Regions from separate parts of the Mesorhizobium sp. M6A.T.Cr.TU.016.01.1.1 genome, predicted to be linked through region 2. Evidence: predicted binding sites of a transcription regulator. Region 2 holds the regulator's gene; the other holds the start of a gene.
What was found. Region 2 encodes PhoB, which activates phosphate uptake and scavenging genes when phosphate is short. Its sites were predicted from a motif close to TGTCATNNANCTGTCAT; they were not measured.

Region 1 (4,988 bases), 280 kb from region 2:
GAGTTGCTCGTCGGTCGCGTCGAGCGCTGCAAACAGGTCGAACACTTCGTTGACCACCTCGACATGGCGGGCGTCCGGCCGGTCGATCTTGTTGATGACGACGATCGGCTTCAACCCGACCTTGAGCGCCTTGCCGACGACGAATTTGGTCTGTGGCATCGGCCCTTCGGCGGCGTCGACCAGCACGATGGCCGAATCCACCATCGACAGGATGCGCTCCACCTCGCCGCCGAAATCGGCGTGGCCGGGGGTGTCGACGATGTTGATGCGGGTATCCTTCCAGTCGACCGACGTCGCCTTGGCCAGGATGGTGATGCCGCGTTCTTTTTCGAGATCGTTCGAATCCATGGCGCGTTCGGCGACGCGCTGGTTGTCGCGGAACGAGCCGGACTGCTTCAGGAGCTGGTCGACGAGGGTGGTTTTTCCATGGTCGACGTGCGCGATGATCGCGATATTACGAATTTTCATGTTGTGGTCTCGGGAGCGTTGCAGGCAGCAGGCCAAAAGGCGCTGCCTCTTTCGGTTGGGCGGCTCATACAGGGTTTTTCGCAATTGCGAAAGAGGAGGCGTGCCACCAAATACATGGTCACCAAATCTTAAGCGTCTTGGTGTGAAATGAAATTATTAACCAAAGCGGAACCTTTCAGGGTCGGGACAGCTCAAATTTCATGACCAATACGGGCATCAGATACCGGCCAATCCTTGCATGGGCAGCCCTCGCCGTTCTGCTTGCGGCAGGCGCGGCGCAGTCGGCCGCGACGCTGAAGGAGACGCCGCCTGCCCTGCCGTCCGATACGCGTTCGGCGGAGCAGTTGTTTGCCGATGCGCCCGATGGCGTCGACCCGGTAGTGACCGGGCCGGTTAGCGCCGCCTTCAAGCAGAGGCAGGAAAATGCCGGCTGCGACAGCGCGGTCTGGCCTAAGATTCCAACCGTCTGCTATCCGGACTAGAGCCTGATCCATCCCGACAGAATCGGGATGGGGCTCTATCTTCTTGTTTGACCATGATCTTCTCCGAAAACCGGTTCCCACTTTTCGGGATCATGGTTTGGCTCACGCCGATCGCACCGGATCGAGCGCGACCTTGTAGAGTTCATTGTCGTCGCGGTCCATAAGCCGCACAGTCATCTGTTCAGTGGCGCCGTCGATATCGACGAGGCCGAAGAACTGCAGGCCGGCCGACGGTGGCAGGTTCTGCCCCTGCTCGGCAGTTGGCGCCTTGATGAATTTCAGCTCCGGGCCGAAGGTCATGTCGAAATCATTGGGTCCATACGTGCCGGCATGGAGCGGACCCGAGACGAACTCCCAGAACGGATTGAAGTCCTGGAACTGCGCCTTGTCTGGATTGTAGTAGTGGGCCGCCGTGTAGTGCACGTCGGCGGTCAGCCAGACGGTGTTGCTGATACCAGCGTTCTTTATGTAGCGAAGGAGGTCGGCAATTTCCAGCTCGCGGCCCTTGGCCGGGCCATTGTCGCCATTGCTGACGGCCTCGGCGCCGGCCTTCTTGGTGGCGTCGTTCCAGACGACGAGACCGAGCGGCATGTCGGCGGCGATGATTTTCCAGGTCGCGTTGGAGTTTGCCAGTTCGCGCTTCAGCCATTTGGTCTGCTGTTCGCCGAGAATGCGCGATTGCGGGGTCATCGTATGCTGCATGCCAAGGCCATTGGCGCCGCGATAGGAACGCATGTCGAGGAAGAACACGTCGAGCAGCGGCCCGTAGGCGATCTTGCGATAGACGCGGCCCGGTTCCGACGGCTCGTAGCGGATCGTCGTCATCTCGTGGAAGGCGCGTGCCGCGCGTGCCGCCAGCACATGGATGTTTTTTTCCGAGTAGCGGTCGTCGGCGCTCAGGTCCTTCGAATCCGACCAGTTGTTCACCACCTCGTGGTCGTCCCACTGGTAGAAGGTCGGGCAGATGGCGTTGAGCCCCAGCACATGTCCGTCCATCAAATTGTATTTCCACTGGCCCCGGTACTCGTCCAGCGTCTCGGCAACCTTGCGCTTTTCGTCGATGAGGACGGTGTTCTTCCACTTGCCGCCACCGGGAATGTCGACCTCGTCCTTCATCGCGCCGTCGGCGTAGATGGTGTCGCCGGAATGCAGGAAGAAGTCGGGCGTGTGCTTGCCGATCGTGGCATAGGTCTTCATGCCGGTGTCGTCGATGCCCCAACCCTGGCCGGCGGTATCGCCCGACCAGGCGAACCGGATGTCACGCTTCGAGGCCGGCGCCGTGCGGAAGCGGCCGACGATCGGCTCGGAGACGGCGTTGATGTCGGCGAGATCGGCCGCTGTCATGCGGTAGAATATATCCTGATCCGAGGCGAGGTCGGTGAGCAGCCGTTTTACCGTGTAATCGCTGGCCGGCGACGTATCGAGCGGCGCAAGGCGGACGGCGTTGGCGAAATTCTCCGTCGAGGAGACTTCAAACATGACGCGCGACGGGCGATCGGTGCGCGTCCAGACCATGCCGCTGGTGGCGTCGACGTCACCGGACTGGACACCATGGGTGAAGGCCGGCCGCTGATTGGCGCGGGAATAGTAGGGAAGCGCGAGGCCCGAGGCGCCGACGAGGCCAACGGTGCTCGCCGACGTGACGAAAGCGCGCCGCGTCATCGAAATTTTGTTCATGGCTGTCTCCTGGATGGCGTTGAACGTCGCCGCCAAGGTCCAGCGTCAATGTTTCAGGCACATCTCGAAACCATGAAGGTTTGATAACAATGGACAGGTGATCTCCCCCCTTGAGGGGGAGATGTCGCCGAAGGCGACAGAGGGGGTCGTCTCGCGTGAAGCGCCAACCTCCTGCGTCTGCGATAAGGGGCCGAGCCCGGTCGGACCGACCCCCTCTGGCCGCGTCGCGGCCATCTCCCCCTCAAGGGGGAGATTAGCGCTCGGCCGTCGCAGCTCAAGCCGCCTGCGGTTCCGGGTTGAAGGCCGGACGGCTGGTGTTGATCAACAGCGAGATGCAGGCTGCGGCTATTGCCGTCATGCCGGCGATGAGGAAGGCGAGCTCGTAATTGCCCTGCAATTCGCGCATCGTGCCGCCGAAGAAGGCGGCGGTCGCCGCACCCACCTGATGGCCGGCGACGATCCAACCAAAGACGATCGGTCCACTACGATCACCGAACGCCTCGTTTGACAGCCTGAGCGTCGGCGGCACGGTTGCGATCCAGTCCAATCCGTAGAGCACGGCGAAGATGATCAGGCTGGTCGACGAGAAGCCGGAATAAGGCAGATAGATCAGCGACAGGCCGCGAATGCCATAATAGACGCCGAGCAGCTTGCGCGGGTCGAAGCGGTCGGTGAGCCAGCCCGACAGCGTCGTGCCGATCAGGTCGAAGATGCCCATCAGCGACAGCAGGCCGGCAGCTTGCACTTGGCCGATGCCCATGTCGCCGCAAAACGCGATCAGGTGCGTGCCGACCAGGCCATTGGTGGTGAAGCCGCAGATGAAGAAGGTGGCGAACAGATACCAGAACACGCGGGTGCCGGCGGCACGGCGCAGCGTGCTGAGCGTGTGGGTGAGAAAATTGCCCTGCGAGGCCGGCGGAACCGGCGGCACGTCGTCGGCGTCAGCACCGTAGCGCACCATGCCGATCGAAGCTGGACGCTCCGGCACCAGCAGCCAGACCAGCGGCACCAGGCACGCGGTGGCCACCGCAATGGCGATGGCGACCGGCTTCCAGCCGCCCGACTGGGCGAGCGCTGCGAGCAGTGGCAGGAACACCAGCAGGCCGGTGGCGGCGGAGGCCGACATCAGTCCCATCACCAGGCCGCGATTGGTTTTGAACCAGCGGTTGACGATGGTGGCGCCAAGCACCGTGGCGACCGCGCCCGAACCGACGCCGGAGAATACGCCCCAGGTGAGAAGCAGGTGCCACGGCTCGGTCATCAACAGGCTGAGCGCCGTCGAGCCCGACATCACCACCAGCGATGCCAGCAGCGTGCGGCGCAGCCCGACCCGTTCCATCAGTGCCGCGGCAAACGGCCCGGTCAGGCCGTAGAGGAAGATGCCGATGGCCGCGGCGAGCGAGACGACATCGCGCCGCCAGCCGAAACTCTCCTCCAGCGGCAGCATCATGACGGCCGGCGCCGACCGCAGGCCCGCCGCGATCAGCAGGCAAAGGAAAATGACGGCAACCACGACGAAAGCGTAGCGCTGGCCAAACGGGCGGGATTGAGCTATCATGTTACTGACCGGTACGTTGCAGTTACACCGAGGTATACGTACCGGTCGGTAACGTTGTCAAGCAGGCCACGGCACGTCCTAGATGAAAAGCATTGAACCAACGATCAAAGCGGATGAAGTGACACCGCCCCGCGCCGGCGAGAAAATCCTTCGCGTTGCCCGCGACCTATTCTACCGGCAAGGCATCAGGGCGATCGGCGTCGACGAGATCGTGCGGCGTGCCGGCGTCACCAAGCCCAGCCTCTATCGCAGCTTTCCCTCCAAGGACGAATTGGCCGCGTCCTATCTCCGGCAATACGACCTCGAGTTCTGGGCCCGCTTCGACGAGGCAGTGGCTGCCCATCCCGGCGATCCGCGCGCGCAGATCGCCGCATTCCTGACCCGCATCGGCAAGCGCACGCAAAGACCAGACTATCGCGGCTGCGGCATGACCAATGCGGCGGTCGAGTATCCCGAGCACGGCCATCCGGCCCGCGTGGTGAGCGAGGCCAACAAGCAGGAACTGCGACGACGCCTGCGCGCCATGGCGGCGGCAATGGGTGCTGGCGACGCCGACACGCTGGGCGACGGGCTGCTGCTCCTGATCGAGGGCGCCTATATCAGCGGCCAGCTGTTCGGTGCCGGCGGACCGGCAAAATCGGTGGCCCGGAACGCCGACCTGCTGATCGAAGCGAGCTTGCAGAAATAGCGTTTGACGATACGCTACGGCAGCCCGAAACGGAGTTGCCTGCGATGCGAGCCCTTTTGATGATTTCGCTAGCCCTCGCCGGCCTCTGCCAGACCGCCCAGGCCGGCGACATTTC
Region 2 (4,988 bases):
GGCATGCTCACGCTGACGAGCGGCGCGTCGTCGCTGCTGGTCGCGTTCAATGGCGGCACGGTCAAGCTGACCGCGCTGTCGCCTGGGGCCAACGGAACGGCGGTCGCAAAGGGCACGGTGATCGAGGCGCTGGACAGCACGGCGCCAGCCGCGAGCGGCCAGGCATTCCTGCGGGTCATCGACACGCCGGAAGCATCGCGAAAGATTTCGGACAAGGTGATCGTCTGGCTCGATACGCTGAAGAGCGCCGGCCTGATCGAAAGCCGGTTCAACTCGATCTTCTTCTTCACCGGCGCAAGCCGCGAGCCGGAACTGGCCGGTATCTGGGGCGCGGTCGTCGGATCGTTCCTGACCATGATCGTAACGCTCGCCATCGCCTTCCCGATCGGCGTTTCGGCGGCGATCTATCTTGAGGAATTTGCGCCCAAGAACCGGCTGACGACGATCATCGAAGTGAATATCAACAATCTGGCGGCGGTGCCTTCGATCGTCTTCGGCCTGCTTGGACTTGCCGTATTCCTGAATTTCTTCGGCCTGCCGCGCTCGGCCCCGGTGGTCGGCGGCATGGTGCTGGCGCTGATGACCCTGCCGATCATCATTATCGCCTCACGCGCTTCGCTGCGCGCCGTGCCACCGTCGATCCGCGAGGCGGCGCTTGGCATCGGAGCGTCCAAGGTCCAGACCGTATTCCATCACGTCCTGCCGCTGGCGATGCCGGGTATCATGACCGGCACCATCCTCGGAATGGCGCATGCGCTGGGTGAAACCGCGCCGTTGCTGATGATCGGCATGGTCGCCTTCATCGTCGACATTCCCGGTGGCTTCACCGATCCCGCGACGATCCTGCCGGTGCAGATATTCATGTGGGCCGATTTTCCTGAAGCGGGGTTCCAGCAGAAGACTTCGGCGGCGATTTTGATTTTGCTGGTATTTTTGGTCATCATGAATGCCATCGCGGTGATACTGCGCAGGCGCTTCGAGCGGCGCTGGTAAGGAGTAGAGGATATGAACATCATGACGGAAGCCAGCGTCGAGCAGAAACTGAGTAGCGGAACCAACGAGCCTTCGATCAAGATGAAGGGCGAAAAGGTCTCCGTTCATTACGGCGAGAAGCGAGCTCTGTTCGACGTGGATCTCGATGTCCGCGAGAACCAGGTGACGGCGTTGATCGGCCCATCGGGCTGCGGCAAGTCGACCTTTCTGCGTTGCTTGAATCGAATGAACGACACGATCGACATCGCGCGGGTAAGCGGCAAGATCACGCTCGACAACGAGGATGTCTACGACCCGAAAATCGATGTCGTCGAGCTGCGAGCTCGCGTCGGCATGGTGTTCCAGAAGCCGAACCCGTTTCCGAAGTCGATCTACGAAAACGTCGCCTACGGTCCGCGCATTCACGGTCTGGCCAGGAGCAAGGCGGAGTTGGACGGCATCGTCGAATCGAGCCTGAAGAAGGCCGGCCTGTTCAACGAGGTCAAGGATCGCCTGCTCGAGTCGGGCACTGGCCTTTCCGGTGGCCAGCAGCAGCGTCTGTGCATTGCGCGCGCCATCGCTGTGTCGCCGGAAGTGATCCTGATGGACGAGCCTTGTTCGGCGCTCGATCCGATCGCCACCGCCCGTGTCGAGGAACTGATTGACGAACTGCGCCAGAACTACACGATCGTCATCGTCACCCATTCGATGCAGCAGGCAGCGCGTGTGTCGCAACGCACGGCGATGTTCCATCTCGGCTATCTGGTCGAGGAGGGCGCGACCGACAAGATGTTCACCAACCCCGACGACAAGCGCACCCAGGACTACATCACCGGCCGGTTCGGCTAAGCGGTCCGGCGAATTTTCGAGCACGAGGACAGTATCATGGGTGAACATACCGTCGCATCTTTCGACGAGGAATTGGAGCACATCGACAGGCTGATCCGCGACATGGACGAGCTCGCCGCCGCGATGGTCGCAGCGTCGATCCGCGCGTTGCTTGCGTCAGACAATGCGATGGCGCAGCGCGTCGTCTCGGATGACGCCATCATGGATGCGCGGCAGCGCGAACTCGACGACAGCGCGATCACGCTGATCGCCAAGCGGCAGCCGATGGCGCAAGACCTGCGCGCCGTGGTTGGCGCAATCCGGATGGCCGGCGATCTCGAGCGCATCGGCGACCTGGCCAAGAACATAGCCAAGCGGGTCAGCGCCGTCGGGCAGAGCGCCACGCCGCGTAATCTCTCGCACGGTATCGACGCGATGGCGGATCTCGTTCTCGAGCAGCTCCGCGGCGTGGTCGAGCACTATGTGTCGCGCAACGCCGGCGCGTTGAAAGAGCTGCGCGCCGCCGACGAGAAGATCGACGTGAAATACACGGCGGTTTTTCGCGAACTCCTGACCTACATGATGGAGGACCCGCGCAACATCACCGCCTGCACGCATCTTCTGTTCTGCGCCAAGAATCTCGAGCGTATCGGCGATCATGTCACCAACATCGCCGAAAACGCCTACTATGTCGTGACCGGGCAGCAATTGCCGGCGGATCGGCCGAAGCTCGACGAAACGACGATGTCGGCGTCGGCGACATGACAGGGGTAACCGGCCGATGATCGCGCCGCGCATCATGGTGGTGGAGGACGAAGAGCCGCTGGGCGTCCTCCTTCGCTACAATCTGGAATCCGAAGGCTATCAGGTCGAGGTGGTGACGCGCGGCGACGAGGCCGAAATCCGGCTTCAGGAAAACGTGCCCGATCTTCTGGTGCTCGACTGGATGGTGCCGGCGGTTTCGGGCATCGAGCTTTGCCGTCGCCTTCGCGTGCGTCCCGAAACCGAGCGGCTGCCGATCATCATGCTGACCGCGCGCGGCGAGGAAAGCGACCGGGTGCGCGGCCTCTCGACCGGGGCCGACGACTATCTGGTCAAGCCGTTCTCGACACCGGAATTCATGGCCAGGGTCAAGGCGCTGCTGCGCCGTGCCAAGCCCGAAGTGCTGTCCAGCGTGCTGAAGGTCGGTGACATCATGCTCGATCGCGAATCGCACAGGGTCTATCGCAAGAAGAGCGAGATCCGGCTCGGGCCGACCGAATTCCGGCTGCTCGAATTCATGATGCGGCACCCGGGTCGGGTGTTCTCGCGCAGCCAGTTGCTCGACAATGTCTGGGGCGAGACGATCTACATCGACGAGCGCACGGTGGACGTCCATGTCGGCCGGCTGCGCAAGGCGGTCAACAATGGCCGCATGCCCGATGTCATCCGCACCATCCGCGGCGCGGGCTATGCGATCAGGGAAGACTGAACAGACTGCCTGAATTCAAGCTGCGTTCTTCCATTCAGGCCACGTGCTTCCTGGCCGTGCCGGACTTCCCTTGCGCGCCCGGCGCGAAAATCTCCTGGTCGACGAAGCTCAGCGCCCGCATGGCGCAGCCTTCGCGGATCAGCGGCAGCTCGTTCGGCTCGGTGTCGAAGGAAATCGAACCCGAATACTGACCGCCGGCGGTCTGAGCGATGGCCTCGCGCAGGGCCGGCTCGATCAGGTCGAAGGCGGCAGCGCTGGCGCCGACCATGGCGACCGGCGCCGGATCGATCAACGCGAACAGGCTGCCGAGCCCGAAGCCGAGCGCTTCGCCGGCCTTGCGGTAGGCTTCGCGCTCCGGTCCGTCCGTCTGGCGCGCCCGGGCCGCCAGTGCCCGCATCTCGGCGTCGCTGACATCGGCGACCGGCTCGGCGTTCTCGCTCAACTGCCTTGCATTGCGCCAGATGGCGTAGTTGCCGGCATAGGCCTCGACGCAGCCGCGCCGCCCGCAGCGGCAAAGCGCGCCGCCCGGCCGGTGGATCATGTGGCCGAATTCGCCGCCTGAGGAATGGGTGCCGGTGAACAGTTCGCCCTTCAGCACCAGTCCCATGCCGATGCCGTGGGAGAGCAGGATGGCGATGAAATCGTCGCGGTAGCGATCCGGGTCGCGCCAGCGCAGCGCCACGGCCATCATGTTGCAATCGTTCTCCATGATGGCCGGGATGCCGAACTCACGTTCCAGAATGTCGGCGAAGGCAATGTTCGTCTGCGGCGTGATCGGCGACCACAACATGGCGCGCGCATGGGAATCGGTGATGCCCTGGATCGCCAGCGCGATGCGGGCGACGCTTTGGACATTGAGATCGGGATCTTCGAGCCGGCGCCGGACGATGGCGACACATTCGTCGATCAGCTCGTCGCGCGACATGGTCAGCGTGTCCAGCCGGCGCTGTTCCTCGGCGACCACTTGTCCAGCATAATCGATGACGGCGACCGAAAGGAAATTCAGCGACAACACGACGGCCAACACCGCCGCCGCTTCCGGATTGAGGCTGAGGCCGACCTGCGGCCGGCCGCGTTTCAGCGAAACGGTCTCGCTCGCCTTGCTCTCGGTCAGGATGCCTTCCTGGATGAGGTCGGAAGAGATCGCCGATATGGTCGAATGGCTGAGGCCGGTGGTCGCGGCGATCTCGGTTCGCGACGGCTGGCCTGCCCGGCGTACGGCCGAAATCACCATCGCCCGGTTGCGCCGACGCAAATCGTCATGACGGATTCCAACCGACATTCTTTTGCTTCCTCCCTCTTGCCGCGGCCGCTCATGAACCGGAAGCCGTCGGCAGCGTCCGACAAATACTGGCAGAAGCAGAAGGCCCTGTCATTGTTTATTCCGGGGCTCGAAAAAAGTCGGCAGAGACATCAAAATCCATCAGAATTGATGTTGACAGCGCTTCGGCGTTGGACCAGTATTTTTTCGAGGCTCGAAAAAATAGAGCCTTTGTGCCGGCCTTCGGGCCAGTTTGGTCGCGCCGTATCGCGGCGCAGGGAGGACTATCATGAAGAGATTCGCAGCCGCCATCCTGGCGGGGGTCGCCATGTCGCTGACGCTCGCGTCGGTCGCACAGGCGAAGGACAAGGTCATTGGCGTTTCGTGGTCGAACTTCCAGGAAGAGCGCTGGAAGACCGACGAAGCCGCCATGAAGACGGCGATCGAGGCCGCCGG

Region 1: a site for PhoB is predicted at 2,700-2,716, ahead of EJ075_RS11740 (alkaline phosphatase). Genes of this name have one in related genera too.

What each region holds. Positions count from the first base shown of each region.
Region 1 covers NZ_CP034452.1:2,457,490-2,462,477, reverse strand. Annotated here, with positions in the region: gene typA (translational GTPase TypA) at 1-468, opposite strand, end outside; gene EJ075_RS11745 (hypothetical protein) at 669-950, shown strand; gene EJ075_RS11740 (alkaline phosphatase) at 1,053-2,627, opposite strand; gene EJ075_RS11735 (MFS transporter) at 2,902-4,185, opposite strand; gene EJ075_RS11730 (TetR/AcrR family transcriptional regulator) at 4,268-4,873, shown strand; gene EJ075_RS11725 (hypothetical protein) at 4,918-4,988, shown strand, end outside.
Region 2 covers NZ_CP034452.1:2,733,704-2,738,691, forward strand. Annotated here, with positions in the region: gene pstA (phosphate ABC transporter permease PstA) at 1-993, shown strand, start outside; gene pstB (phosphate ABC transporter ATP-binding protein PstB) at 1,006-1,821, shown strand; gene phoU (phosphate signaling complex protein PhoU) at 1,858-2,565, shown strand; gene phoB (phosphate regulon transcriptional regulator PhoB) at 2,582-3,271, shown strand; gene EJ075_RS13190 (ROK family protein) at 3,306-4,553, opposite strand; gene xylF (D-xylose ABC transporter substrate-binding protein) at 4,822-4,988, shown strand, end outside.